DNA from 2 places in the Pseudoalteromonas sp. NC201 genome. Region 1 is predicted to be linked to the other one. Evidence: riboswitches for the same ligand, from Rfam matches in the RefSeq annotation. Region 1 holds a riboswitch; the other holds the start of a gene.

Region 1 (15,481 bases):
AGGAAAGTACGGCCTCCATCGCTACCTTTTTGTAATCATGATAAGCGGCTGCTTCCATATTGCTAATGGCTTTGCCGTGAATGATCACTTGTGCGCCAGTGTCAGAGTTTGGCTTAAGCAAAATAGGATTAAAGTCTGTGGATAGCGGGACTTTTGCGGCTTCGGCTTGGAGTGCTTGTGCCCGACCAATTTCACCGCCACAAGGTGTGACGGCACTATTTAGTGCCATATTTTGCGGCTTAAAAGGCGCAACAGATAAGCCTCTTCGTTGCAGCACCCGGCAAAGTCCCGCAACCAGTGTACTTTTACCGGCATCAGACGTGGTGCCCTGCACCATTAAGGTTTTCATACGTCTTGACCTTTTAAACATTGTGGCAAGCCTGCAATAACAAAATCGACTCTGTCGGCCACTTTAGCAATGTCTTGATGGAGCCAACCAGATTCATCAACAAACTCACGGCTTAGCTCGCCAAGCGGAATTATCCCATGCCCCACTTCGTTACTCACCAAAATAACAGTGGCAGCACAGCTTTCTAGTGCCGCCAGCACATGTTCTTTTTTGTCTATGGTCGCGGCCTTACCCATTTCGCATAAGCCAAAACTCAGCCATAAGGTCAAACAATCGATAAGTAACAGCGCATCTTCGCGTGCAGTAGCAATAAGCTTATCAATATGCCACGGCTCTTCCACTAGCTGCCAGCGGCTATCACGCTGCATCTGGTGAGCAAACACTCGGCTTTTCATTTCTTCATCTTGGGCTTTTGCAGTTGCAACATAGTAAAGTTCGTTCACCGCACCTTGCTCTAACAATAGAATAGCGCGCTGCTCTGCCAAGCGACTTTTGCCTGAGCGAGCACCGCCCAGTATTAACTGTATTTGTGCCATTAGAGATGACCCACAATAAAAAGCAAAATAACAAGCTCAGCAAGCTGTTGCGCAGCCCCTAAACAATCTCCGGTGTAACCACCAAGCTGAGCGTTAAACCATTTAATGCACACACGCCTTAGCACAAACAAGCAAGTACACAGCATCAACAAGTCGAACAGTGAAAGCGCAAGCCATGACCAACAAAAAATTAAAATCGCGATGGTAGTGAGCGTAAGGCGGGTCGCCGCAGCACTCGATAGATGTTTCGCTACCGGCTTAACTTTGCTCAGCTCATCAGCCTGTACATAGTTAAGCGCACCGATTAAAGACACCGCAAAGGCACGGCTTAGGCTATGGGCTAAAATAAGTGCAGCGAGTGTCACAGCAAAGTCATTAAAGAGCATGGTCAAAAGCGAAAATTTGGCCAATAACAGCAATATCAGCGCACAACTACCGTATGTACCAAGACGGCTATCTTTCATGATCTCAAGCTTTTGTTCACGGCTCCAGCCACCGCCAAAACCGTCAAAAACATCGGCAAGACCATCTTCGTGAAAAGCCCCGGTAAGTAAGATACTCGCAGCCAGTACGATAACGGCACCAAACATCGGCGATACACCACTACTGGCAACATAGCCAAGCATGGCCGAGAAGCTACCAACAAATAAACCAACCAAAGCAAAGTAACCACTCACTTCGCTGAGTTCATCAGAAGAAGGGGCTGGTTCCAAACGAATTGGCACCCGCGTTAAAAACACCACAGCAAACTTAAACAGTCGCCACTCTTGTTGCCACTGCATTATGCGTCTACCACTTGCGTAACATCGGCATCGGCAAAGCTTGCCATTTCGCAAAAGAAGCCTAGCGCAGCTTGTAATAATGGAAGCGCTAGAGCGGCGCCCGTTCCCTCACCCAAGCGCATATCTAAATGCAGTAATGGCTCAGCGTTTAACTGCTCTAACATTAACTTATGGCCTTGCTCCATAGAGCCGTGAGCAAACACCATATATTGCTTACTTTGCGGTGCTATTCTACTTGCCAACATAGCCGCTGTGGTAGAGATGAAGCCATCCACTATGATTACTTTTTGTGCCCGTGCAACCGCCAGCATGGCACCAACCATTTGCACAATTTCAAAGCCACCTAGGCGCTGCAAAATTTGTTCTGGTGTCGCAAGCTTATCTTGATGATATTCTAGAGCCTGTTTGATAAGTGCCCGTTTTTTGCAAAGCGTTTCATCGTCAATGCCTGTACCGCGCCCCACACATAATTCCACACTCGCCCCGCTGAGCGCCGCTAAAATTGCAGCTGCAGAACTGGTATTGCCAATCCCCATCTCACCAAAAGCAATCACGTTGCTACCCGCTTCAATAGCGGGCATCACCACTTGCTCTCCATATTCAAGTCCTTGCTTGAGCTGCATTTCGCTCATCGCGGGCTGTTTATGGAAAGCATGAGTAATATCGCCAAGTCGCTGCGAGCGCAAATTCGGCGAAGGCTCGCATGGCACTAATGTGCCACAGTCTACTACGGTTAACTGCCAACCAAGTTGTCGACAAAAGACATTGATCGCGGCCCCCCCCTGCACAAAGTTTGCAACCATTTGCCCAGTTACTTCGCTTGGCGCAATAGAAACCCCTTGGCTTGCAATACCATGATCACCCGCAAAAACAAACATTGCAGGGCGTGTTATTGCTAACTGCTCTATGTCTAATTGCGTCAGCCCTTGTGAGAAGATCTGTACTAGCTGCGCAGCCAAGGCTTCAAGCTTACCAAGCGCACCTAGCGGTTTGGTTTTTAAGTCAATGCGCTGTTGAATAAGTGTGTTTAAGCGAGTATCTAACGGTTTAACCATGGGTAACTCCGACGCCTCCAGAGCGGCGATTTTTGAAAATAAGCAATGCTAAGAAGAACACGCTGCCAATGGCGGCGGTGATCACACCCACAGGAAGTTCCTGATTATCGATAAGAGTGCGCGACAATACATCCACCCATAGCATCAAAAGCGAACCGCAAAGCGCGGTGGCCACAAGCCCAATGACCTTTGCTTGCGAGATAAAAAAGCGTACGATATGCGGGATCATCAAGCCTACAAATCCGACTCCGCCGCACGCAGCCACAAGTACTGCGGTGAGTAAGGAGCTCAATAACAACATACCTATTCGCACTCGTCCTACATTCACGCCAAGCGTGGTGGCGCTCTCATCTCCGAGTAACAAGGCGTTGAGCGGCCGACGCATCACTAAAAGCGTGATAAAACTCAGCAACACGACCAAACATGGAAGCCATAGCCATTGCCAGCTCGCCCTTGCAAACGAGCCTAGATTCCAAAACAAGATTGCACTGATGGCTTGAGGGTCACTCCAATAGAGCAACAAGCTAGTAAAGGCACTGAACAGAAAAGAAAGTGCGACGCCCGCCAAGAGCATAGTTTCTACCTGCTGTAGTGCATTGCGTTTTGCCACAAATAAAAGCAGCAAGATAGACAGCAAACTTCCGACAAATGCAGCCCCAGACATCATTAGGCTAGACTGTGCACCAAATAGCGCAATAAGCACCACCACACCGAATGAAGCACCTGAAGAAATACCAAATAAATAAGGATCAGCTAGCGGGTTACGCGTCACGGTTTGTAAAATAAGACCCGCTATCGCCAGTCCTGCTCCCGCGCTCATCGCCAGTAACGTCCGTGGCAGACGAAGCTCAACTACCACCCGTTGTTGAAGTACGTTGGGATCGAAATTAATAATCGCTTGTATAACCGTATGCCAAGATAAATCAATCGCACCGATCTTAAGTGCCATCAGCATGCTAAAACAGCACAAGCTCAATAGCAGTATCGATATCAACGCGATCCGCTTTGCGGCAATCATAATTGATACCCGTAATGAAAGCGTATATGTGGGATCTCACTGTTATTTGGCGGATGGCGGACAGTAGAAACCTCTGTACATACCCCAAAAACTTGGCTTAATAGGCTTTCGGTAATGACTTCAAGTGGCGACCCATCTGCAACAAGCTCACCGTTATTTAATACTAATAAGCGGTCGCACAAGGCGCTAGCCAAATTTAAGTCGTGAAAAGACGCAATGATAGTAACACCAAGCTGTTTGGCCAGCTCCATAATTTGGATTTGATATTTAATGTCCAAATGGCTGGTGGGCTCATCCATTATCAATACTTGAGGCGCTTGCACCATGGCACGTGCGATCATTGCCCTTTGCTTCTCCCCACCAGACAAGGAGCTAAAACATTGCTCTAATTTATGGCTCAATCCAACCTGCTCAATGGCATGTAAGATTGCCTGTTTTTCAGCAGCCGTCGTTGTCGCGAGCAGTGATTTGTTCGGTGTTAGCCCCATCAATACCATATCAAATAATGGCAGAGTAAACTCAGCGGGGATCTCTTGTAGCACCACAGCAACATGTCTCGCGTAGGCTTTACGTCCATAACTAGCTAGCGGCTTACCATTGAAAAGTAGCGACCCAGAACTTGGCGCTGTGTATTGATATAAAGTGCGCAGCAAAGTCGACTTTCCAGCACCATTCGGTCCGAGCAAACCAATAAATTCACCCGAATTAATAGCAAAGCTGAGTGCCTTTAAGATGGCTTTACCACCAAGCTGCACGCTAAGTTTATCGACTTGAAACTGTGGAGTGACTGCCATAGCACCTCTGATTGGGCACGGCAAAGTAGTAGCTTATAGACAAGCGACAACTTTGACTTAAGTCTGCCCGCTTAAGTATATAGATAGGCCTTGGTATCTGACTTATGCAAGAGGTAACACTCATACACTTACAGTTGCGGGGACAGTTGAGGACTCACACCTCATTCCCAATATCTGCCTATCACGAAATTTGCAATATTATGAAGTCTAGACGTCTAAAATACAACTTTTGGCCAAGCAGTTTGGCTGCTGTCGTAAAACACCTCAACTTTTACTATACCCGCATAAGGAATATCTATCTTCGATTGGTATGCAGTAAGCTCAGGCGATAGGTCAAGAATAAGTGCTACAAGCGCTTTTATTACTCCAGCATGCGCTACGACGGCGGTACACTCTTCACTTGGCGATTCCAAAATGCTGTGCCACCATGTGGCAACCCGATGATGAAAATCATACATAGACTCGCCCTCAGGAGGCGTGTGCAGCCAAGGGTTTTGCCAAAAGTCACCAATACTTGGAAATTGGGTTTCTCGCCAAAGCGTATCATAAGGTTGTCCATCCCATAATCCAAAATCAAATTCGGCGAGATTTGGCTCCACCTCAACGGGGAGTTGATACTGCTTTGCAAAGGCTGTGGCTGTATTCAGGCAGCGCTTCCTTGGAGAGCTAATAATACCCTGCAGGCCACTTAGGCTCGTTAACGATTGCAGCAATTGCTGAGCACCAGTACTACTGAGTTCGGGATCTGTCACTCCAAGTAAATGGCCTGATAGGGTCGTTTCACCATGACGAACAAAATATAGCTGCCGCTGCATTTTTACTTAACCTGAGGTTTGTTACCCAAAAAGCAAAAACGCAAGCTAAGCTTGCGTTTTCAATTAATACCATTCTACGGTTATAGGATCTGGTTTTCTTTCCACATCTCTTCTTTTGCTAACCGCTTTTTGCGTTTGTCGCATGGATCGTCGCAATCACAAATTTTGTCAATGCCCATTGAGCCCAAACCACCACAGCTACTTGCCATGGATTTCTTTTGTACGATAACGCCTACAGCCATCGCAACAGCGATAAGCATAAGTAAACCGAAAGTAAGGAGGAATAAAGACATTATCTAGCCCCTTTTATTGCTACATTGAATTGAGTGACGACGCGCAAATTATACGCTTTCATGGCGTCACTCACAATTAAATTATGGGGTGTTGTACAGCTTAATTCAAGTACGGCTGAAATGCTTCACTCGCGTAACTCTTGATCCCTTCAGGACTTTTATACATCAAATACACGGGGAGTTGATGCTCAGTGGCATACGCCTTTGCACGCTCAGTGCCCATCACAGTCAATGCTGTCGCTAGGCCATCAGCCGTCATCGCAGATGGATGTAGTACCGTTACAGACACCAGCTCATGTTTAACTGGGCGACCCGTTGTAGGGTCAATAAGGTGTGTAAAGGTTTCACCGTCCATTTCATAAAAAATACGGTAGTCTCCTGAAGTTGCAATACCGTTTTTACCAGGCTCTATCACGCGGTGAATTTGGCGTTGACCAACAGGCGCATCGGGTTTCTCGATAGCAATACGCCACTCACCATCCGGCTTCTTGCCAGAAACGCGAAGCTCGCCACCGATTTCTACCATATAGTCATGAATATCATGACTCTCAATCACCTCAGCGACCTTATCTATGCCATAGCCTTTAGCGGTTGCAGAAAATGATAATTCCAGCCCCGTAACTGTTTTCGCAAGACCACGGTCATTTAAAATAAGCTTATCAACACCGATACGAGTGCGCATATCGTCTAACTCGACCTGTGACGGACGCATTGTTGGTCTTTTGTCAGGACCAAATCCCCACAAATCGATAAGCGGTCCCATCGTAACATCAAGCGTTTTGGTCGACTTTCCAAGGCGGATAGATTCGGCAACTACCAAGCGAAAGTCTTCACTGATAGGCATAACGGTATTTGCGGCTAAACGGTTGAACTGGTTAATCTCAGAATCTGGGATATAGGTGGACATAGATTGATTAACAGCCTTTAATGCTTGCTCGACCTCATCGTGCAACTGCGCTTGTTCGAGCGGCTTTTCACCGGGGAATACCTTGATGTTGTAAGTCGTGCCCATGGTTTTACCAGACAGCACAATTTCCTTGGCTTCAGGTTTGGCGTCTTGGCACCCTGTTAAAAAAACGAATAAAAACGAAATAATAAAAAATCGAGATAAAAAAGCGTAACTTGCTTGCATCAGAATTCCCTGAGTTTAGTACCAACGGGTATAAAAAAGCCCTCGAGCAAAGTATTTTGCTGGAGGGCTTATATTCTAACTTAAGTTCATTGTTAGACCGAAACCTAATTAACCACCGAAGTCATCAAGTAGGATGTTTTCGTCTTCAACACCTAAGTCTTTAAGCATGTTAATAACTGCCGCGTTCATCATTGGAGGACCACACATGTAGAACTCACAATCTTCTGGCGCTTCATGGTCTTTAAGATAGTTTTCAAAAAGTACGTTATGAATGAAGCCAGTGTAACCTTCCCAGTTATCCTCTGGTTGAGGATCTGAAAGGGCAACATGCCATTGGAAGTTATCATTTTCTTCAGCTAGACCGTCAAAGTCTTCCACGTAGAACATTTCACGCTTAGAACGTGCACCGTACCAGAAAGACATCTTACGCTTAGAGTTAAGACGCTTAAGCTGATCGAAGATGTGTGAGCGCATTGGCGCCATACCAGCACCACCACCAACAAATACCATTTCTGCATCTGTGTCTTTCGCGAAGAATTCACCGAATGGACCAGAAATAGTAACCTTATCACCTTCTTTAAGTGACCAGATGTACGATGACATCTTACCACAAGGTAATGTTAGGTTATTTGGCGGCGGAGTTGCGATACGTACGTTTAGCATGATGATGCCAAACTCTTCTGGGTAGTTAGCCATTGAGTACGCACGGATCGTTTCGTCGTCAACTTTAGACTCTAGCTTAAAGAAACCAAAACGTTCCCAGTCAGCACGATATTCTTCAGGAATATCATAGTCTGCATATTTAACATGGTGAGCTGGTGCTTCAATCTGAATGTAACCACCGGCACGGAAAGGTACAACTTCACCTTCAGGGATGCCTAGTTTTAGCTCCTTGATGAAAGTTGCTTTGTTATCGTTAGAGATAACAGTACATTCCCACTTTTTAACACCGAAGATTGATTCTTCAACTTCGATTTCCATGTCGTTTTTAACATTAACCTGACACGCTAGACGACAGCCTTCACGTGCTTCACCTTTAGAGATGTGGTCAAGTTCGGTTGGTAGAATATCACCACCACCCTCTTTAACATGTACGCGACACTGACCACATGAGCCACCGCCACCACATGCAGACGATACGAAAATACCCGCGTTTGCAAGTGCACCTAGTAGCTTACCGCCAGCAGGAGTCTTGATCGCTTTTTCAGGATCGCCGTTAATATCAATTGTAACGTCACCGCTTGCTACAAGCTTCGATTTCGCTGCAATGATGATAAGCACTAGCATCACAACGATAGCGATGAACATGCTTACGCCTAATACAATAGTTTCCATCGTATAGTTTCCTCGCTACCTTACAGTGAAATACCAGAGAATGACATGAAGCCAAAGCCCATTAGACCTACAGTAACAAAGGTAATACCTAAGCCACGTAAACCATCAGGAACGTCTGCATACTTCATCTTCTCACGAATACCTGCTAACAATACGATAGCAAGTGCCCAGCCCACACCTGAACCTAGACCATAAACTACAGATTCACCGAAGTTTAAGTTACGCTCAACCATGAATGATACCGCACCGAAAATCGCACAGTTAACTGTGATTAGCGGTAGGAAGATACCTAGTGCGTTATATAGCGCAGGGAAGAACTTATCCAATGTCATTTCTAGAATTTGAACAAGCGCTGCGATTACACCGATAAACGTCAAGAAGCGTAGGAAGCTAAGATCCACTTCAGGGAAGCCTAACCATTCCAATGCGCCCGGCGCTAGCACTGCGTGATAAACCAAGTTGTTTACTGGTACAGAGATACCAAGAACTACAACTACCGCAATACCTAGACCTAGCGACGTTGTTACTTTCTTAGATACCGCCAAGAAAGTACACATACCTAAGAAGAAAGACAAAGCTAAGTTTTCAATGAAAACTGCTTTTATAAATAAATTGATATATTGTTCCATCTCTCTCCCCTTATGCCTTCGCTTCTACTTGCTCTTTCTTCCAAGTACGTAGTGCCCAAATAAATGCACCTACGATGAAGAACGAACTGAATGGCATAACTAGTAGACCCATAGGCTGATACCAACCACCTTCAGAGATAAGTGGTAAGATTTCAACGCCAAACAATGTGCCCGCACCGAATAGCTCACGGATAAAGCCAACTGTTAAAAGCACAACAGAATAACCTAAACCGTTACCAATACCGTCAAGGAACGACATTGTTGGTGGTGACTTCATTGCGTATGCTTCTGCACGACCCATTACAATACAGTTAGTAATGATAAGGCCGATGAACGTTGATAGTTCTTTTGCTGTTGAATAAACAACGGCTTGAAGCACTTGGTCTACAACGATTACTAAAGATGCAATAATCGTCATTTGGACAATGATACGCACACTTGAAGGAATGTGATTACGGATCATTGAGATAAATAAACTTGAAAACGCAGTAACCAATGTCAACGCAATTGACATGATAAGTGCATTTTTAAGGCTTGAAGTTACCGCTAGTGCAGAACAGATACCCAACACTTGCAGTGCAATCGGGTTGTTCGCAAAAACAGGACCAAACAAGACTTCCTTCATTTCTTTTGCATTAGCCATTAGTTCAATGCTCCTTTACGTACTTTCGCAAGGAATGGACCAAACGCTTTGTCGCTTGTCCAGAAATCTACTGTATGATCAACACCATTAGAAGTAAGTGTCGCACCAGATAGACCATCTACCTTGTGTTCGTTACCGCCAGCACTACCTTTAACAACGTCGATAGGAAGCTCTTTTCCTTCCCAAAGTGCAGTCCACTTAGGGTTTTGGATTTCGCCACCAAGACCAGGAGTTTCACTGTGCTTATAAAAGTTGATTGACTTAATCGTCTCACCATCAGCTTCTAGCGCAATGAAGCCATACATCACACCCCAAAGGCCATAACCTTGGATTGGTAGAATGATAGTGGACACTTTACCTTGGTCATCTTTTGCAAAATAAACTGGAGAGTTATTTGTGATACGTTGAATACCCGCTTTGTCTTCTTCTTTTGAAAGCTTGTAACTACGTTTGGCATCAAACTTAGTCGCTTCAAAATCAAAAGTTTCCGCTTTAACGTCTTCAACAAACTCACCCGTTTTAAGACTAACAACACGTGATTCGATATTTTGGTTAAAAACTTCAGATACGTTTTTAACTTTATCGTAGCCAGCAACGGCTAAAATGTTACGCTGAATATCTTCGTTTTTGTTTGCTTGCTGCATAGGACGAAGCTGAACCGAAGCAAAAGATACTACGATTGCACACACTAAACATAAGCCAACAACTACGCCGAGCGTTTTGCCCATTGATTCATTATTAGTTGACACGTGCCAATCTCCTCTTCACATTTGACTGCACTACGAAGTGGTCGAATAGTGGAGCAAAAAGGTTAGCGAATAAGATTGCTAACATCATGCCCTCTGGGTATGCCGGGTTAACAACACGGATAAGCACAACCATTACACCGATTAGCGCACCGTATAACCACTTACCTTTGTCTGTGAAAGACGCAGATACTGGGTCTGTTGCCATAAAGAACATACCAAATGCAAAACCACCAAGTACTAAGTGCCAGTGCCAAGGCATAGCAAACGCAGCGTTTGTTTCAGAGCCAATTGCATTTAGAACGAATGACATTACAACCATACCAATGAATGTACCTAGTACGATGCGCCATGAAGCGATACGAACATAAACAAGGAACAAACCACCAAGTAAGATTGCTAGTGTTGATGTTTCACCTACAGAGCCTTGGATAAAACCGTAAAACGCGTTAAACCAAAGGTCCATATTGCTGTAGTCTAGTGAACCTGCAGTCGCTTGACCTAAGTAAGTTGCACCAGAGAACGAATCAACAGCTGTCCACACTGTGTCACCAGAAATGTCAGCAGGGTACGCAAAGAATAAGAACGCACGGCCTGCAAGTGCTGGGTTTAGGAAGTTACGACCTGTACCGCCGAAGATTTCCTTCGCGATTACAACACCGAACGTAATACCTAAAGCAGCTTGCCATAGCGGAATTGTTGCAGGCAGGATAAGCGCGAATAACACTGAGGTTACGAAGAAGCCTTCGTTTACTTCGTGCTTGCGAACTGACGCGAATAACACTTCCCAGAAGCCACCAACCGCAAACACAGTTGCATAAATAGGCAAGAAGAAACACGCACCATAGAACGTCTTGGCGCCCCACCCGGCATCAGCGGTTAATTCTCCGCCAAGCGCTTGGAAGATAGCTACCTGCCAAGTATTAGCAAGCTCAAAACCGTTACCTAGTGCAAGTGCAGCTTGGTGACCGATGTTGAACATACCAAAGAACATTGCAGGGAACGTCGCCATCCACACTAAAATCATAATACGTTTTAGGTCGATGTTATCACGAACGTGCGTTGCACCTTTGTTTACATAACCAGGAGTATAGAAGATAGTTGCTACGGCTTCGTAAAGCGCGTACCACTTCTCGTGTTTACCACCAGGTTCAAAGTGAGGTTCAATGTCTTCTAAAAATTTCTTTAAGGCCATTTTTAACCTTCCTTCTCGATAGTAGTCAGGCAATCGCGCAGGATTGAACCGTACTCATATTTGCCCGGACATACGTAAGTACATAGTGCTAAATCTTCTTCATCTAGCTCTAGTGCACCCAACGAAATCGCAGAATCTAGATCACGTGAAATAAGATCACGTAATAATAGCGTTGGCAAAATATCGAGTGGCATAACACGCTCATAGTTACCGATTGGTACCATCGCACGCTTAGAACCACCAGTAGACGTTGTCATCTTGAACAAACGGCTAGGTGTTAAGTGTGAAATGAATGTACGTGTTACTGAGAATTTGTCACTACCCGGAGCGATCCAGCCAAATAGCTCTTTCTCGCGACCTTCAAGTAAAACTGATACTTGAGTATGGTAACGACCAAGGTAAGCGTGAGGGCCAGTTGCTGTTTTACCAGCTAACACAGAGCCAGAAATGACTCGGTTATCACCGTCTTCAAGCTCGCCTGCAACTAAATCTGTTAGCGACGCACCGACATGAGTTTTTACTAAGCGAGGGTTCTTAACTCGAGGACCTGCTAGAGCAATAACTCTGTCTGAGTAGATTTCACCTGTCAGGAACAACTTACCAAACGCGATGACATCTTGATAACCAATGTGCCAAACTTGCTTGTTTGTACCTACAGAATCTAGGAAGTGAATGTGAGTACCCACGTTACCTGCTGGATGCACACCTGCAAACTCATGAACTTCTACTTGTGAGATAGAAGAACTAGGTACATTAGCACCCGCTTTCTTACACACAAATACTTTGCCTTCAGTCAAACGAGATACAACCGCTAGACCCGCTTCAAACGCTTCCACGTTTTCTGCGATGATAACAGCAGGATCTGCTGCTAACGGATTAGTATCTGTTGCTGTCACAAAGATTGAGCTAGGTGTTGCACTCGGCACAGCGACACGGCTGAATGGACGTGCACGAAGCGCTGGCCATTGACCAGACTCGATTAGCACTTCCTTCACTTTTTCAGAGTCTAAGTTGCTTAAATCAGCAGCTGAAAACTTCTCGAAAGTGATTTGCTCGTCGCCTTGAACTTCGATCACAACGGATTGAAGTACACGCTTAGCACCACGGTTAATTTCTTTAACTACACCAGAAGCTGGCGCAGTAAACTTGACGCCTGGGTTCTTTTTATCTTCAAAAAGAACTTGGCCTTTTTTGACTTGGTCATCCACACGAATATGCATGGTAGGACGCATACCGATGAATTCTTCACCTAGCACAGCTACTCGTTTGACAGCAGAACCATCATGAATAACTTGCTGAGGTGCGCCCTCTATTGGTAAGTCCAGACCTTTTTTTATGTTGATCATACGCACTTGCATTACATTAACGGAAAGAAACTGAAAATATCTTTAGTCACCACAGCGCCACCTCGTTTGTACTAAGTATTAGGTATAAAGAGCAGAAAGTTATGAGTCCGGATAGGGTTCCCAAACAAGCCCCTTTAAAATACCTCTCAACGCGCACAAAAAAGCAGCGTCGTGATAAAAGTCCTCACATATTTCTCTGATTTTAACATTAATCGTACTGAGTATGCGAGTGGAATTATGAAATTAATACGACTTTAACGTGGATTTAGATTAGTTGAAAAATCCATCACTGGAAGGAGTATAGACCAAAGTTGCATAGATAAAATTTTTCTTACCCTAATCTGCAAAATAAGTAAAAATTCACGGTCAAACAAAAACGGGCAAAGTACCAATTAGCACTTTGCCCGCAAAATCAAAAACAGTGAGATCAAAAACCGTGAAATTAAACTAGGTGATTAATTTCTACCGTTGCATCCACATCAGCTTCGTAATCTACGCCGTCAACCCCGAAGCCGAATAGCTTCAAGAATTCGTTGTGATAACCAACATAATCCGTCAATTCATCAATTGTATCTGTGTCAACAGTATCCCAAATAGTTTGCACACGAGCTTGAACGCCGTCTTCTAGTTCTTTATAGTTTTGGAACAAGTGACCGCCATCATCAAAGCGTGGTGATTGACCATATAGATTTTCAGTAAACAACCCATGGATTTGCTCAATTGTGCCCTCATAAGTTCCATCACCTTTCATCACTTTGAATAGCGCAGAGATATAAAGAGGCATAATTGGAATAGCAGAGCTCGCCTGTGTCACTACCGCATTCAAGGACGATACATACGCTTCGCCTTTAATATCCGCTGTGGTTTCACGAATTGCCAGCGTCGCACGGTCCAAGTCTTCTTTTGCTTTACCAATCGTTGCATGACCGTATATTGGCCAAGTCAACTCTTTACCGATATAAGTGTATGCCGTTGTTTTGAAACCATCAGCCAGTACATCAGCTTGCTTAAGCGCATCAATCCAAAGTTCCCAGTCTTCACCACCCATCACTTTAACCGTATTGGCGATTTCGTCTTCGTTAGCAGCTTCAACTGTCATTTCATCAATAACGCGCTTTGAAGTATTTAGATTTTTAGTCGTGATAGCTGAGCCAATTGGCTTAAGTGTTGAAGAATAAACTTCATCTGATTTAGGATCTTTACGACGAGGAGACGCAAGGCTATATACCACTAAATCTACTTTACCCAATTCAGCTTTGATTGTGTCGATAGTTTTTTGCTTCAACTCATCAGAAAACGCATCACCATTGATATTTTTAGACCATAAACCCGCTTCTTCTGCAGCTTGCTGGAATGCAGCCGTATTATACCAACCCGCTGACGCGGTTTTCTTCTCTGAGCCTTCTTTTTCAAAGAAGATACCTAGCGTTTTCGCACCGGCACCAAATGCAGCGGTGATACGCGACGCCAAGCCATAGCCTGTCGATGCACCAATTACTAATACATTCTTAGGACCATTTTCGATTTGGCCTTGTTGTTTTACGTATTCAATCTGTTCTTGAACGTGTGCAGCACAGCCTACTGGATGCGCATTAGTACAAATAAATCCACGAATTTTTGGTTTGATGACCATAAGAGATCCTATCCATTGATTTGATACAAAATAAAAGTGAGATTGGTCTCACTTTATTAAAATTACTGCGTAGTGTACTGGCAGATATGTAAAACACACATCTGATCAGCTATCGAACTTAGAGCCACCCAAGCATTTTGGTGACTCTGGCGTCTGACCTTCTTTGTCCGAAAACTCTTCTGGTGTATAGGCATGAATGGCCAAAGCGTGAATATGGTTTTGTAATTCATCTTTTAGCACTTCATTGATCTTTCGGTGACGTTGCAGCAGCCTCTGGCCGATAAATTGTTCGCTTACAACAATGACTTTAAAATGAGACTCTTCGCCACGGCTGTGCATATGGCTTTCATTGATAACGTTCAGATGCTTGCACGCAACGGCTTCAGCTATTTTGTCATAAATCTGTGATTGCATTGACATTATACTTTGTCTCCTTGAGCAATTCGTGACGCTACTATACGCCGTTCAGCGCGTATTTCCAACACTTCGAAAAGTGAGATTAATACGCCCCTGAGTCACCTTGGCCTGCTTTGGCAAAGCATGTTGATAATCGCGCTGACTATCACCTTGCATTACCAATAGGCTGCCAGTTTCCAATAAAATGTCGGTTACAGAGTGGCTTACTTTGTGGCGTATTTTAAATTTGCGGGTCGCGCCAAGCGACAGTGAAGCGATTGTGGGCGTCAAACCAAGTTCGGGTTCATCATCACTGTGCCAGCCCATACTGTCTTGACCATCACGATAAAAATTAGCCAATACCGCATTAAAAGGAATATTAAATCTGCGTTCTAGCGTTTGTCTCATCCCAAGCAATACCGAAGGCCAAGGAGCATTTTCAAGTCGCTTTCCAGAATAACTGTAATGCACGTCAGGGTCGGCAATAAATCGTTCAAGTCGAGGCGTTTGATGGGTCTTACCAAATAAGGTGATGGTATTTTGCTGCCACGCAAGGGTATTCAGTAGTACATTATATAGCGCTAGACTTTTATCGAAGCTAATAGCCTGTGCTTGATAGCTAAAACCGCACGGCAAGTTCCGTGCTTTGTCTACTGCTCTCATGTTAAACTACCCGCTGCTTTTATTTATAGAACATTCACATGACGACTGATGCAATTCTAGCCGGAAACCCTTTTACGCTACATAGGTTTCCACTCGATCAAAAAAATCGTAGCTTACAAGC
Region 2 (15,481 bases), 470 kb from region 1:
ATGGCGCCTCAGTTCTGGTCAGTGATCGGGTAGAAGCGGCGGCTGGTGCCAATGTGCTCTACGCTGATACTTGGGTTTCGATGGGGAATAAAACGCCAATTGAACAGGTGAAAGACACCTTTATGCCATATCAAATCAACCAACAATTGGTTGAAGCGTGTGGCGCACAAACCATTTTGCATTGCCAGCCAGCACATCGTGAGTTTGAAATTACTTCCGAAGTGATGGACGGGCCAAAGTCAAAAATTATTCAACAAGCTGAAAACCGCATGCATGCTCAAAACGCATTGCTGGTATCGCTGTTAAACAAAGATTACGTTTGAGGTTAAAGAACATGAGCAAGATTAAAAAAGTGGTACTGGCTTACTCTGGTGGATTAGACACATCAGCGATTGTGCCATGGTTAAAAGAGAACTACGGTTGTGAAGTTGTCGCCTTTGTTGCCGATGTAGGTCAGGGTGAAGAAGAACTGGTTGGGGTTGAAGAAAAGGCAATCGCATCGGGTGCCTCTGAGTGCCATATCGTCGACTTAAAAGAAGAAATGGTTAGCGACTATATTTATCCAACTCTTAAAACTGGTGCTATCTATGAAGGGACATATTTACTGGGTACTTCGATGGCGCGTCCTATTATCGCCAAAGCACAAGTTGAAATCGCTCGTAAAGTTGGCGCGGATGCACTTTCGCATGGTTGTACAGGCAAGGGGAATGATCAGGTGCGTTTTGAATCTTGCTTCTCAGCGCTTGCGCCTGACCTTAAAGTGATTGCACCATGGCGTGAATGGTCACTATCAAGTCGTGAATCTTTGCTTGACTATTTGGCCGAGCGTAATATCCCTTGTGCAGCCTCTGCCACCAAAATTTACAGTCGTGATGCCAATGCTTGGCATATTTCTCACGAAGGTGGAGAATTGGAAGATCCATGGAATGAGCCAAGCGACCAGGTTTGGACCATGACTAACTCTCCAGAAGCAGCTCCGGATCAGCCTGAATATGTGTCGGTATTAATCGAAAAGGGTGAAATCACCGGTGTTAACGGTGAGAGCTACAGCCCTTATCAGTGCCTAGTTAAGTTAAACGAGATTGCAGCGCAGCACGGTGTTGGTCGTGTGGATATCGTTGAAAACCGCCTGGTCGGCATGAAATCTCGTGGCTGTTATGAAACACCGGGAGGCACTGTGATGATGGCTGCGTTACAAGCGATTGATGAGCTGATCTTAGACAAATCTTGTCGTAAATGGAAAACCGCGCTTAGCGAAGAGTTTGCACACTTAGTCTATGACGGTCGTTGGTTTACCCCACTGAAAGATTCAATTCTAGCTGCCGCAGAGTCTTTCGCACAGCAGGCAACTGGTGAGGTGGTACTTAAGCTTTATAAAGGCCATGTACATGCAGTGCAAAAGCAATCAATCAATAGCTTATACAGCGAAGATTTTGCCACATTTGGTGAAGATGATGTATATGACCAATCTCATGCGGAGGGATTCATTCGTCTATTCTCACTATCTAGCCGGATAGCGGCGTTAAACAAGCAAAAGCAGTCTTAAGGTAGGAGAACGAGATGGCATTATGGGGTGGCCGTTTTTCATCAGGTCCTGATGAGGCATTTAAGCAATTTAATGATTCTCTGCCATTTGATTATCAATTGGCAGAGCAAGATATTGTTGGCTCTATCGCTTGGGCGGGTGCGCTAAAGCAAGTAGATGTATTAACTGAAAGCGAACATCAGCAGATCATCTCAGCGCTGAAACAGCTTTTGGATGAAGTGATTGCTGATCCGCGCAGTGTAGCAACCGCGGGACATGAGGATATTCATTCTTATGTTGAAGCTAAACTTATCGACAAAGTGGGTGATTTAGGTAAAAAGCTGCACACAGGTCGAAGCCGTAACGACCAAGTAGCCACAGACTTTAGATTGTGGAGCCGGAAAACGGCGCAGCAATTGCTTGTGGCACTGAGTTCACTCAAGCAAGCTCTTGTGGTACTCGCAGAGCAGGAGCTTGGTACTATATTGCCAGGCTACACCCATTTACAGCGTGCTCAGCCCGTGCTCTTTAGTCATTGGTGTATGGCCTACGTTGAGATGATTGAGCGTGATGAGTCGCGCTTAAATGATGCGCTTGAAAGGTTAAATGTGTGCCCACTTGGCTCAGGTGCACTAGCGGGGACTGCTTATCCTATCGACCGTGAAATGTTAGCTGTAAACCTTGGCTTTAGAGAAGCCTCTCGCAATAGTTTAGATGCGGTCTCTGATCGTGACTTTGTGGTTGAGCTACTCAGTTGTGCGTCTATTTCGATGATGCATTTATCTCGTTTTGCAGAGGATTTGATCTTTTACAACTCTGGTGAATCTGGATTTATTGATTTGGTCGACAGCGTGACGTCCGGCTCATCCTTGATGCCACAGAAAAAGAATCCTGATGCCTTAGAGTTGATCCGTGGCAAAACAGGTCGAGTTTTTGGCGCCTTTAGCGGCATGATGATGACGCTTAAAGCTTTGCCCTTGGCCTACAACAAAGACATGCAGGAAGATAAAGAAGGCCTATTTGATGCCATGCCAACTTGGCTTGCGTGTATTCATATGGCTGAAGCATGCGTTAAAGGCATTAAGGTTAATGGTGATAAGACGTTAGCGGCTGCAAAAGGTGGTTACGCCAATGCGACAGAGCTTGCTGATTATCTCGTTGCTAAGGGAATACCGTTTAGGGAAGGCCATCACATCGTCGGTGAATTAGTGCAGTTAGCAATTAGTAAGGGGCAAAACCTCGAGGATCTGAGCTTAGAAGAATTCCAGCAAGTCAGCGCAGTAATTGCAGAGGATGTCTACCCGGTACTAGAAATTGACGCTTGTATTGCCGCTCGTAAAGCATTAGGCGGCACCTCATTGCCACAAGTGACCAATGCCATTAAAACGGCAAAAAAAAAGCAAAAAATCCTAGTGCGTGATGCCAATTTAGATGATGTTGAAGCCATTGCCGGACTGATCCAATATTGGGCTAAAGTAGGTGAGAACCTACCGCGAGCGAAAAGTGATATGATCCATAGTATCAATGAGTTTGCGGTGACAGAGGTCGATGGCAAAGTGACAGGATGTGCATCTTTGTATATTTACGACACTGGGCTTGCTGAAATTCGCTCTTTGGGTGTAAATCCCGAAAGCGAAATAAAGGGACAGGGGCAACTTTTAGTCGAGCATTTACTGGTGAAAGCCAAAAAATTGGCACTCAATCGTATTATTGTGCTAACTAGAGTACCTGGCTTCTTTATGAAACAAGGTTTTAACAACTGTACCAAAGATAGCTTGCCTGAAAAAGTGATGAAAGACTGCGAGTTGTGTTTGCGCAAAGATAACTGTGATGAAATTGCGATGGATTTCATTATAAAACAAACATCTAGCTTAAGTATTCCATGTAAATTTGTGGCTTAACACTAAGCTTTTACAGAATAAGAAAGAGCGCTAGTAAGCGTTCTTTCTGTATGTAAATCAACCGATTGAAATTGATTTAATAAATGTTGGCGTGCTTCGTGCTAAGTAAATCTCGATAATTTTTAGATGACTCACTTTTAGAGTTAAGACTAATTTGTAAATATTGAGGGAAATTTCATGATAAAAACAATCCTAGCGAGAAAAAATCAAGCTAAAACAACTGGTCAAGCAAAGCCACTTTCTGATAAGGTGATTCAATCTGTAAGTAAACTTGAGATGGTATCTGGCGCACGTGGAAGTGCAATAATTCCGCCTGGGTCTAAAGAACCGTACTAATGATTAATGTTAATTTATGACTTTTTTGGTATGAGTATAGGAGCCCTTGTAATATGGGGCTTCTTGATGGCCTCACTGCTACATCTATTTTTTTATATACTAAAAGTCCAGAAAAATTTACAGCTACTCTTTGCTTCTATCCTGTTATTTACCTCCTACTTTGTAAGTGATTTTATCATTGCTTCTGATAGCTACAATACGGCTATTCACGGAATATTTGCTTTGTTTGATCTCTTTACCTTATTGATTCTTTTTCTAGTCGCGTATACTTTTTTTAAAGATGAAAAGCTCGAAGTTGGCGTTTTATATATTACGGTAGGTTTGGTTATTAATACTTTAATGTTCTTCTTTATGTTTATAGATACATATATTTATGAAAATGTAACACGCTGGTTCTTATGGTATTTATACTCATACATAGTGATTTCTGTGGACTTTATTATGGTTGCTTCTTTATTAGTCAATAAAGATTGGTTAGGTATTAAATGGGCTATAAGTAAGGTGAGAGCTAGGGTAGCTTGAAAATTTAGTCGATTTAAACTGTGGTTTTTACTTACTTATCAGTGTGTTGTGTTCGTTTTGCTGTTTTTGTGCTTACTGGTTATACACTATCGGAATGTATATAACCGATTAGCTTTTAATTGTCGTTTTGCTTATTCCTAAAGATCTTCTTGGATTATACGCCACAATAAAAGAGCGGCGATGGCCGCTCGTTAAAACTGATATTCCACGCTCAACGTAAGTGCTGCGTGGCTTTCGTCTTCTTCCTGAGACTTATCTTGCCATGCTTTTACGCCTATTTTTGCAAGCGCGCCAAACACGCCTTGTTGGTAACCGAGCTCGAGCTGGTTTCGTTCAACATCTCGTGTGTCAAATTCAACTCGTTTCAGTTTGGCATAGGCGCCAATGCCATCCGTGCTGAAGTAATCTAACGCGAATGTGAGGTTTTTAGCATCCAATCCCGAGCTTGCTCCAAGCCAGAGGTCGCGCTCGCTGTAGTTCGTTGAATCCACTGTATTGTCTCTTGGGCAAAGCGCGAGCTTTAGCTCGTCTTTACAATCAATGCTTGTATCTGAATATTCAATAAAGCTCTTGAGACGATAGTCTTTACCACCCCAGTAGCTTTCAATACCTAGGGTGTACATTGGATTGCTTGGTAATGCACCACTGGCATTATTGCCTGCAAACTCACCGTATAAAGCGAGCGGTTGATTAGCTATCCGAGTGGAATATTTGAAGTCAACGCTGGTGAGGCGTTGCGTTTGCTTTTCGCTTTCAAGGTTTTGTTGTTGATAAACAAAGTCGCTGGATGTTGTACTAAAGCCAAGTTCTAACCCTTGAATTGGAAAAGCAGCCGCTCTAAACCCCCAAAAGTCGCCATCCTTTTTACTGGCTATATTTGGGCGTTGTTTTGCCATAATGGCCGTCACTTGCCAAGGACCAACGAAAGAGAAAAAGCTCGGTCCAATATAATTGTTATTGGCACGACTTAAACGAACCGCCTTCATGGGGGCTGCGTTGTTTGAAAGCATCAGCGCATTTTCGTTGCTCGGGCCCCACCAGTAACTCAGTCGCTCAGCGCTGAGAGACCAATTACCAAACAACACTGCAAGGTGACTGCCGTGGTGATTAACGTATTTTCCATCTTGGCTTTCATCTGCGTAGTTAACCGCAACTTTAGCGCTAACAGCACCACCTGTAATAACGCCATAAGTACGTAAGCCTGAACGTTCATTTTGACGTTCACCAAAGCCTGTTGAGCGCTCTTCAGCACCGTTAAAATGTGCTTTTACACTACTGTATCTTTCTCTTTTTGCTTGTTTTAGCGCATGGCGTAAATGTGCCAATGCAAAGCTTGCGGTTTCAGAGAGATTGCTGTCATCAATAGCGGCAAGGTCATTAACAATGCCGCTCCACAACAGAGGATATTGATTAACTGGGCGATTTATCACGCCTTCTGCAACCAGTAAATCTATGCTGTGTTTAAGCTCACTTTGTGACACCTCTATCCAAGGTGAAGCATGCGCATAAGTACCAACCAATACGGCTAGGGATAATAGGCACTTTTTCATCCGTGTAGTTTTTCCTCTAAAGCTTTGGCAACCAGCGGGTGAACAAATTCACTGACATTGCCTTTATGAAGTGCAACTTCTTTTACTAAAGTTGACGAGATAAATGAATTCTTTTCAGATGGCGTTAAAAATACGCTTTCCAAATCGGGATGTAAACGGCGATTCATATTGGCCAGCTGGAACTCATAGTCAAAGTCAGACACCGCGCGAATACCGCGGATCAGCACGTTGGCTTTTTGCTCTTTCGCTAAATCAACGAGTAATCCTGAAAACCCAATCACCTTTACATTTTTATGTGACTTTAAAATTTCTTCAGCCAAAGCAACACGTTGCTCTAGTGAGAAACAAGGCTGTTTATTTGGGTTATGGGCAATTGCCAAGATCACGGTATCAAACATTTTTGCTGCACGTTTGATTAAGTCTTCATGTCCATTAGTGAGGGGATCAAATGTGCCAGGGTAGAGGGCGATGACTTTCATAAGCGTAATTATGTTGAATTTTTTTGTATGGTAACAAGGTTTTTTTGAAAAAACACTGGTCAGCTTTGTCGGATCTAAGCTTATCTAGAGGTAAAATTAGTGCTATTTTTTCACATGGAGCGCGCAATAGCCTATTAACACTAGCAATAGCGCGACCACGTTATCAACAAAGATAGAGAATCGTAATGAATACCAAGGAAAAAATAATACGTACCAGCATCGCGTTATTTAATTTGCATGGAGAGCGCGCGATTACGACAAACCATATAGCGTCCAGTTTGGGGATTAGTCCTGGCAATTTGTACTATCATTTTAAAAATAAAGAAGACATCATTCGGCAAATATTCGCGCTTTATAGCGAGCATTTAAATACGCACTTTAAGCCACTGGAGCAGCACAATGAGCCGCTTGAGCAGCTAACTCAATATTTAGACTCCTTGTTCGACCTGATGTGGCGTTATCACTTTTTCTACGACAATCTGACAGACATCTTGGCTCGTGATGATGAATTGAAAAAAAACTACATTGCTTTTCAGTTACGCTTACTTGAGCAAGTAAAAGCTGTGGTAATTGGTCTAAGAGATACAGGCGTGATCACCATAGATGATGACGATGCTAAAGAGCTCGCGCATATGTTGAAAATGACCGTTAGTTTCTGGACTCCCTATGTTAAAGCCAGAAGAATGACAGGCGTCCTTGAGCAACAAGATATATACAATGGTATTGTTAAAGTTCTGATGATTTTTAAACCTTACGCGACGCCCATGAGCGCACCGAAAGTGGCACAACTTCAGCAGCATTATCAAGCATTAGCAGAGGCGAGCTTACCGAGTATTGCTTAGCCTGAAATAATTAAGCGGGCCTTTTGCCTGGGTGAGCACGGCAAAAGGCTTTCTTTGTAGAGCACAAAGGGAAAAGGTTTGTTTATTTCCTAATCGGCTCTGAGTTTGATATACTCGCGCGCCCGAACTGTCCTCGGTCAGTGTGCGCCACGATAAAGTCCGCTTAGGTCAAATCAGTGCGTCATCGCAACCGATAATCGATCTGTAGTAGAGTGACTTTTATGCTTAAATTTATCGTCAAATTACATCCCGAAATTGCTATTAAGAGCAAATCCGTCCGTAAGCGTTTTACCAAAGTATTAGAGAAAAACATCAAAATGCTGTTGGTTCGCGTTGACGAAAACGTAAAAGTTAAAAATAACTGGGACAATATCTCAGTGACGAGCGAGCTAAGTGACGAGAAAACCCGTCTTGGTCTGATCGACCACCTTAAACGCACGCCAGGTATTGTGCAGTTTATTGAGGTGCAAGAAACACAGTTCGACACGCTTGATGATATCTACCAACAAACGATTGCTTTGGTTGAGCCATTGATCAAGGGCAAAACGTTTTGCGTGCGTGTAAAGCGCCAAGGTAAGCATGAGTTTACTTCAAGCGACGTGGAGCGTTATGTTGGTGGCGGTTTAAACCAAAATGTAGAGGGTGCCAGTGTAAGACTGAAAAAACCTGATGTGACGGTTAAAATCGAAGTCAAAGACAATAAAGCCTACATCGTTCGTCACCAGCACTTTGGTCTAGGTGGCTTCCCACTACCAACGCAAGAAGACGTGCTGTCTTTGGTTTCTGGCGGATTCGACTCGGGTGTTGCGACTTATCAAATGATGCGAAAAGGCGCGCGAACGCACTTTTTGTTCTTTAACTTAGGTGGCGCAGCCCACGAAATTGGCGTTAAGCAAGTGAGCCACTATTTGTGGAAACAATTTAGCTCTACCCACAAAGTTAAATTTATTACGATTGACTTTGAGCCGGTTGTTGCAGAAATTCTTGAAAATATCGAAAGCGGACAAATGGGCGTGGTACTAAAGCGCATGATGATGCGTGCAGGTGCTGTGGTTGCAGAGCGTTTAGGGATCCCTGCGCTGGTAACTGGTGAAAGTATTGGTCAGGTATCGAGCCAAACCTTGGCTAACCTTAACGTGATTGACCGTGTCACAGAGATGCTGATATTACGACCGCTTATTCAACACGATAAAGAAGAGATCATTCGTATTGCCAGAGCGATTGGCACCAATGAAATGGCAGAAGCAATGCCTGAATATTGTGGTGTGATCTCTCAAAAACCAACGGTAAAAGCACAGCTTCACAAGATATTAGCTGAAGAAGAAAAGTTTGACTTTGATGTATTGAATACGGTTGTAGCTAACGCGACGGTAAAAGATATTCGCGACATTGAAGCTGAAGCAAAAGAAGAGGTGAAAGAAGCGGAATCGGTAAGTGAATTACCGGACAACGCGGTGGTACTGGATATTCGTTCTCCAGAAGAGGAAGATGCAAACCCTCTAGAGCTAGATGGTGCACAAGTGATCCACTTACCTTTCTTTAGATTAGCCACTAAGTTTGGCGACTTACCACAGGACAAAGCATACTACTTGTACTGTTCGAAAGGCGTAATGAGCCAGTTACAAGCACTTATTCTGCATGAAAATGGCTATGCAAACGTCAAGGTGTACCGTCCTTAAAAAAGCGTGTTAACAAGCGTTGGGTGAGACTTTAGGATTTACCCAACGTACGTCTTGTGGGGAGGTTATAGGTTGCTTGTTTATCCTCGTTTATTTACTAGGTATTTTGTAGCTGCCCTCCACAGTTAGTATCAAAGCGCAGCCATGCGCTCCTAGTTCATTCTTTTGAAACGACACAATCGAGCGAATCAAGAAAACGTCGCCCCGACATCATACTGAAGCCTAAAACCAAAAAACTGATAGGAAAGCAACCGACATCCCGCCGGTGCATTGCATATCGGCTTATGCTTCTCAGGTGTGATGAAAGGGGAATTATACCAGTTGTATTAAGTAAATGATCTATCTTGAAGCGGGGAAATAGCTTTAGTAGCAAGGCAAAAATTTTGCTATTTAGTTGTTCTAAATGAGAAATTTTTAACGAAGCTAATATGCTATTTCACCCTTCAAATTGATTAGAGAATTAATTCAATTGGTATTAGCTGCTTATGAAACCTTCTACGGTTTTAGCAGTTAAGCTGCTTGCAAGTATTGCAAAAACTCTCAACGAGCTGTATCCCTAATTCGCTGTGCAAATAACTTTGTGGGGGGCGGTTTACCCGCCGAGAAGTTAAGTCTATTGTCGCGCTAGCTGCCAGCGCTTATTCACTTCCTCAAGTAACTGTTGATTAAACGGCACATCGATATTTTGCTTCGCTGCTAGCTCACAAATATACCCGCACATGGCGTCAATTTCTGTGCGTCTGTTATTCGCGATATCCTGATTCATTGAAGAGCGATTGTTTGCAGTTTGCGCCATTACGGTGTAAGCAAGCGTGACTAGCTCACTAAGCGCTAAGTTCACGCCTGTACTTGTGGCCACAAGTTGTACTTCATTCATTAAATTAAGGATTTGGGCCGCGTATTTGGGCTGTCTTAGCTGACCATTTGCGACTTGTTCCAATGCACTTAACGGGTTAATGGCAATATTAACCGCCAGCTTTTTCCAAAGTGTTGGCATGATGTCAAACGTGGTTTGAGCATTGTCAAATGTGCTAAACAGTTGCGAGAATACGCGCTGGTAGTGGCATTCAGCTGGTAAATTTAACGGCCCAAACCAAGTTGCACCTTGTCCTGTATGATGCACAGTGTCTGCGACTTTATAGCCTGCGATAGATGTGCTTAAGAAGTAGGCGGATTGCGTTTTATCAAGCGCTGCTAACTCACCAGACCAATCTACCATGCCATTATGACTAAGGATTAGCGTGCCATTTTTTGAAAGTGCAGGGCGAAGCGCTCGGAGTGCTTCGATGACCTGATATGCTTTAACAGGAATGATTAGCGTATCTATATTGCTAGCTGGAAGTTCTGCAAGCGTTTTTGTACTGCATGGGATGGTTTGTTGAATACTTGCTGTTTGATAGCGATAAGTCGCCGCGCGTTTGTTTCGAGTGATCAGCGTAATTGGATGAGATTGACTAAGGTGCTGGGCGAGCAGTAATCCTATCGCCCCTTCACCTAAAATATGTATGTTAGCCATGTTTTCTGTTGCGCCAACTTGCCCAAATATAAAATAGAACAAAATAACTGACCGCACCGGCTAAATCAGCGAAAAAATCAGCGGTGGATGCTTGGCGATACGGTAATGAATGTTGCATCCACTCAATTCCTGCACCATACAAGGACAGCAGTACTATGTGTGTCCATACTTTCACTTTAAAAGCATGGTGAGAGATAAACGCAAGCACAAAAAACACACCAAAATGCGCCACTTTATCGATATTTGGGAACAGCTTTGGAGACAAGCTAATTTCCTTTGCGAATAGCACCGTACATATAATTAAAGAGATAATCAAAAGAGCTTTATAAACGCGCCGTGTCACAATACATCCTACTTCTGTATGACTAAGCGAGCAGTATACCATCGAAAACTGTCCATTGGGTGAACATCCTAATACGCTGTTTAAAAACTTAAAGTAACTCAAATTAAGCATAAACTGCTATAATCGAGCCAAAATGACTTTAGGAGAGAAGCATGCCTTCATTTGATATTGTATCTGAAATTGATATGACAGAAGCAAAAAATACCGTAGACAACGCGGTTCGCGAGCTTGATACGCGGTTTGATTTTCGTGGCGTAGATGCATCAATCGAGCTTAACGGTGAAATGATCAACCTTAAAGCGGAAGCAGAACAGCAAGTTATGCAGTTGTTTGATATGTTAGTGGGTAAAGCGGCAAAGCGTGGCCTTGATGTGGCAAGCTTCGAGCTAAAAGACATTGAACGCTCAGGCAAATACGTATCGCGCAAGGTGGCGTTAAAACAAGGCATCGACAAAGAGATGGCGAAAAAACTGGTTAAGCTTATTAAAGACTCAAAAGTTAAAGTTCAAGCATCAATTCAAGGCGATACGGTGCGTGTAACGGGTAAAAAGCGTGACGATTTGCAAGAAACGATGCAATTGGTTCGTACCGGTGAGCTTGGCCAACCATTTCAATTCAAAAACTTCCGCGACTAATTACGCTTTACTTCATTCCAAAAGTGCATAGATTGCACTTTTGGATTTCTAGACGTCCATTGACAATCATTCCGAAACCCAAGACAATAGCCTCGCATTTTCAAGGTGCTGTACACAACCTAGTGTGGTTGCTAAGTGTATAGATAATCGGGAAACTGGTGCGAACACAAGGGAACATCTAATTGCGTGAATCAATAATAAATTGAGTAAGACAGTTTATTACACGTGATTAGCTTGGATCGGTTCTATGCCAGCGCTGCCCCCGCAACGGTAGAGTGAACTGCTAATCTGCAGATTTACTGAGCCCGGAGACCGGCCTTGAAACAGTCACTTTGTGTTCTTGTACGGTGGGTACAAGTTAGGGGAAACCATGTTAAATAAAACTGCTCTAAGCGCGGCGATAGCGACGGCGCTCTCTTTTTCAGCATTTGCGGATCAAAATGTTGAACATATCACTGTTACTGCCAATAAATTTGAACAATCTCTAGAAAGCGCATTGTCTGCCATTACGGTTATAGGTCGCGCTGAAATTGAAAAAAGCAATGTTCAAGATGTCGTATCGCTACTCGATAATGTCGCTGGTATTCAAGCTGTTAGAAACGGTGGCTTTGGCCAAAGCGTGAGTTTATTCCTACGCGGTAATGACGCTAAGCATACGCTAGTGTTAATCGATGGGGTTCGAGTGACGGATGCAAACTCCGGTGACAATTCGCTCACTAATTTACCACTTAATAGCATCGAAAGAATTGAGATCATTCGTGGTGCCAAAGCTGCGATTTATGGTTCAGATGCCATTGCTGGCGTGATTAACATTATTAGTCGCGAAGGGAATAACAATACTATCGCGTTTACGACTGGGAGTAACAATTACTCCAAGACCGAAGCGACGGTAAATTACAAAAAAGACAAGTTTAGTATTGCAGCTAATGCGGGTTACACTCATACCGATGGCTATGATGTGATTGAGAAAGACCCTGAAGCTGCAATCACAAAAAACCATGACCGTGATGGATATTATAACGGTAATGCCGGTTTAAATGTGCAGTATGGTGATGAAGAAAGTGGCATTTTTAGCTTACGTTCACAGTACAGTGAAGGTGAGGGGGAGTATGACTCTTTTGGTAGTGATGCTTACCGTTTCCATAACTACACCAATAAGTTGGCGTGGAAAAGACGTACTGATAAGTTTAGCCAAAGTGCGTCATACAGCTTAGGTAAGGAACAAAATGTTCAAATCGGTAATAGTGCTGACGATAACGCTTATGTCACCAAACGCAGCCAATTTGAATATCAGTCGCAATATAGTTTAACTGAAGCTTTGATCTTCACGGGTAACTTTACCTTTCTAAATGAAGATGTTGGTGATTCTACCGCCTCTTTTTCAGAGCCTGAGCGTGATAATTTATCTTTAGCACTCGGTGGGTTTTACAACGATGAAAATTGGCTGGCAGAGGTTGTACTGAGAACGGATGATTATGATTTTCATGGTCGTGCAAACACCTACACGGTTGCTGTAGGCAAGCAACTCATGGATGGCCTAAGTGTTAAGTTGAATCATGGTACTGCCTTTAGAGCACCTTCTTTATCACAGGCGTTTGTGATTGATAGTCCTTACTATTTACCTAACCCAAATATTAAGCCAGAAGAAGCTACTAATAACGAAATTATTGTTACATGGAGCGGCGAGAACTTCCGTGTGGAAGCTGCGGTATACGATAACCGTATTACCGATAAAATCGTTTATCAGCAAAATGATAAATGGAAATACATCCCTTACAATGTTCAGCGCGCTGACTTTGAAGGTGCTGATCTTTCTGTTGAAATTGAAGACAACTTTGGTATCGAGCATACGGTAAATGTGAGCTATGTGAGTGCTAAAGACGCAGATACCGATAAGCAATTACAGCGCAGAGCGAGACGCACCTTAACTTATTCAGTCAGTAAAGAGTGGGAAAATGTCGATGCAACACTGACCTTAGTCCATAGAGGTAATCGCGACGATAAAGTATGGGGAGCTGAAGGTGCATATACAGTGACTTTACCGTCATATACGCTGTTTAACTTAGCTGCTAACTATACGTTTTTCGACGGATTCAAGTTAAATGGCCGAATTGAAAACTTAACCGATAAGCGTTATTTCAATGCCACAGCGGGCGAAGCAAAAGATGGATCTTTACTGGGCTATAAGCCACTAGGTAGACAAGCCTACGTTGGTGTGAGCTACAGCTTCTAATGCGTTAACTGCTTTTCAATACCCAGAGTGATCCATCATGAGTAATGGATCACTTTTCTTATTTATCATTTAGGGCCTGTTGACCTTTGCTGTTTGGTTTTTGTTCTTCTGAGTGTGTTTTGATCGCGACGCTCGACTTGCCGCCTAGTAATCTAGGCAAAAGTTGAGCAACAATGAACAAAGCGCACTCAGGTGAACCCAAAGGGCAGCGCTTGACTGGCATTTCTACTGTGTTATCACCTGACTTACATAGAATAACTATGCTACGCAGGCTCTGCCTTGTATAAATACCAGTCAAACTGCTGCAAAAACAAACTTGAAAGATCAACAGGCCCTAGTTGCATTACATTTGTAACTGGTGTTCTGCTTTATGTGTGGTTGATAATAGATTTGATTTGTATTATTACTACCTTAAGGAAAAGAACATGAAGTCACTATTATTTGGGTTACTCACGTTTGGGATTGTCACATCAGCGCAAGCCTCACTACCTGAAAATCAGCTTGAACCTCAATTTTCAACACAATCAATGACGGGCGATTTCGCTTGGTTTAACGCGCCATCGCAAACCTGTAATCGGATCCGCAGCATGATGTATTATCGCCACCCCGGCAACGATCACCTAACGCCTATATCTGTGCCTGTGATTTATACTGGTGGAGAGTGTTGGTCTACTGGCAGGACAACATCTAGCCAAGGTCCAAAGGAAATGTATACGCAGGTTTCAGATATCATTCATCAGCAATTTTCGAATGTAGAACATAACTACAAAGAGTTGACGACCGATATCGTCAATAATATTGCCGCACAATCTAGTTCAAATAAAGTAAGCCACACGACTAGTCTCTACGGCACTATGCATATGAAAATCGCAGGTAGAGTCGATGCACAAAATAAAGTACCGGTGTTGATCGATGGCTTCGATTTGAAGTCTTACGCTAAGTTTCGTAAGAAGCAGCTTGGGATGAATATTTATATCCATGTCTATATTAACAACGAAAATGTCACCATCAAAGGTAAGTATGATGTACGTACCCAGCAGCTTGAGTTAGATCCTTTAATTTCTAGCTTTAAGCCTGTGGTGACGACAAAAGTAGAGCTGCCGTGGATCCTCGATTTGATAGATACCTTGACTCCGGGGATTTTTGACAAGCTTTATACAGAATTTAGCCGTATTGTGATTGATGTGTTTGAATTCTTGGGTGTGGATATGAGCGAAGATATTCCGCAGGTCATTAAACACAACGCCCAGTTAATCAATTCAGGTGTTGTTCCGCTTAAAGGCTTAGATACCTTAAGACCTGGTGATACTGCGAATTTAGAAATGGAAGTAACGCGTGGGCATTTGCGGATTAAAGATGGCCGCACTAGCTTTTATGTATTTGCTATACCTATGTTGCCGTAAGGCGTAAGCCGAACGCAATCGATTGCGTTCGGCACACAAGTTTAGTGTTTTAAATTCGCCGCAAAATGGCTTTCAAACTTTGCAATTTTAGGAGCAATCATCACACTGCAATAGCCTTGGTTTGGGTTTTCAGTGTAATAATCTTGGTGATAGTGCTCAGCAGGATAAAATTCAGGCGCTGGGCTAACTTCAGTCACTATTTTTTCACTTAACTGGCTTTGAAGCTGCGCAATACAATCTTGAGTTTGCTGCTGTTGCTGCTGGTCATGATAAAACACTACACTGCGGTACTGAGTACCAATGTCATTGCCTTGGCGATTCAACTGCGTTGGGTCATGCAGGGTAAAAAACATATTAAGCAAAGTATCAAAGCTGACAATATCGGCATCAAATTGCAGTTGGACTACCTCAGCATGACCACTGTCTCCCCGACATATCATTTGATAGGTGGGATTATCTGTGTGGCCACCTGCGTAACCTGACTGCACTGACTCAACACCATTGACGCGGCGAAATG

The links. A riboswitch is a leader RNA that binds a small molecule or an ion and turns the genes downstream of it on or off. The one in region 1 is predicted to bind cobalamin.
Region 2: another riboswitch for cobalamin. It lies ahead of PNC201_RS15765 (TonB-dependent receptor domain-containing protein); the one in region 1 lies ahead of PNC201_RS13595 (ABC transporter ATP-binding protein).

The regions. Positions count from the first base shown of each region.
Region 1 covers NZ_CP022522.1:3,121,128-3,136,608, forward strand. The annotation lists gene PNC201_RS13570 (cobyric acid synthase) at 1-349, opposite strand, end outside; gene cobU (bifunctional adenosylcobinamide kinase/adenosylcobinamide-phosphate guanylyltransferase) at 346-885, opposite strand; gene PNC201_RS13580 (adenosylcobinamide-GDP ribazoletransferase) at 885-1,667, opposite strand; gene cobT (nicotinate-nucleotide--dimethylbenzimidazole phosphoribosyltransferase) at 1,667-2,722, opposite strand; gene PNC201_RS13590 (FecCD family ABC transporter permease) at 2,715-3,740, opposite strand; gene PNC201_RS13595 (ABC transporter ATP-binding protein) at 3,737-4,534, opposite strand; cobalamin riboswitch at 4,604-4,731, opposite strand; gene PNC201_RS13600 (histidine phosphatase family protein) at 4,750-5,349, opposite strand; gene nqrM ((Na+)-NQR maturation NqrM) at 5,430-5,642, opposite strand; gene PNC201_RS13610 (FAD:protein FMN transferase) at 5,743-6,774, opposite strand; gene nqrF (NADH:ubiquinone reductase (Na(+)-transporting) subunit F) at 6,883-8,109, opposite strand; gene nqrE (NADH:ubiquinone reductase (Na(+)-transporting) subunit E) at 8,130-8,738, opposite strand; gene PNC201_RS13625 (NADH:ubiquinone reductase (Na(+)-transporting) subunit D) at 8,749-9,381, opposite strand; gene PNC201_RS13630 (Na(+)-translocating NADH-quinone reductase subunit C) at 9,381-10,130, opposite strand; gene PNC201_RS13635 (NADH:ubiquinone reductase (Na(+)-transporting) subunit B) at 10,120-11,322, opposite strand; gene PNC201_RS13640 (Na(+)-translocating NADH-quinone reductase subunit A) at 11,325-12,668, opposite strand; gene fabV (enoyl-ACP reductase FabV) at 13,111-14,301, opposite strand; gene PNC201_RS13650 (BolA family protein) at 14,407-14,721, opposite strand; gene PNC201_RS13655 (alpha-ketoglutarate-dependent dioxygenase AlkB family protein) at 14,767-15,360, opposite strand; gene PNC201_RS13660 (methyltransferase) at 15,399-15,481, shown strand, end outside.
Region 2 covers NZ_CP022522.1:3,589,422-3,604,902, reverse strand. The annotation lists gene PNC201_RS15830 (ornithine carbamoyltransferase) at 1-323, shown strand, start outside; gene PNC201_RS15825 (argininosuccinate synthase) at 335-1,546, shown strand; gene argH (argininosuccinate lyase) at 1,561-3,426, shown strand; gene PNC201_RS23405 (hypothetical protein) at 3,604-3,762, shown strand; gene PNC201_RS15815 (hypothetical protein) at 3,829-4,284, shown strand; gene PNC201_RS15805 (capsule assembly Wzi family protein) at 4,476-5,834, opposite strand; gene coaD (pantetheine-phosphate adenylyltransferase) at 5,831-6,313, opposite strand; gene PNC201_RS15795 (TetR/AcrR family transcriptional regulator) at 6,499-7,155, shown strand; gene thiI (tRNA uracil 4-sulfurtransferase ThiI) at 7,377-8,834, shown strand; gene PNC201_RS15780 (ketopantoate reductase family protein) at 9,448-10,350, opposite strand; gene PNC201_RS15775 (VanZ family protein) at 10,343-10,693, opposite strand; gene PNC201_RS15770 (YajQ family cyclic di-GMP-binding protein) at 10,846-11,328, shown strand; cobalamin riboswitch at 11,415-11,663, shown strand; gene PNC201_RS15765 (TonB-dependent receptor domain-containing protein) at 11,699-13,561, shown strand; gene PNC201_RS15755 (hypothetical protein) at 13,987-14,964, shown strand; gene msrA (peptide-methionine (S)-S-oxide reductase MsrA) at 15,006-15,481, opposite strand, start outside.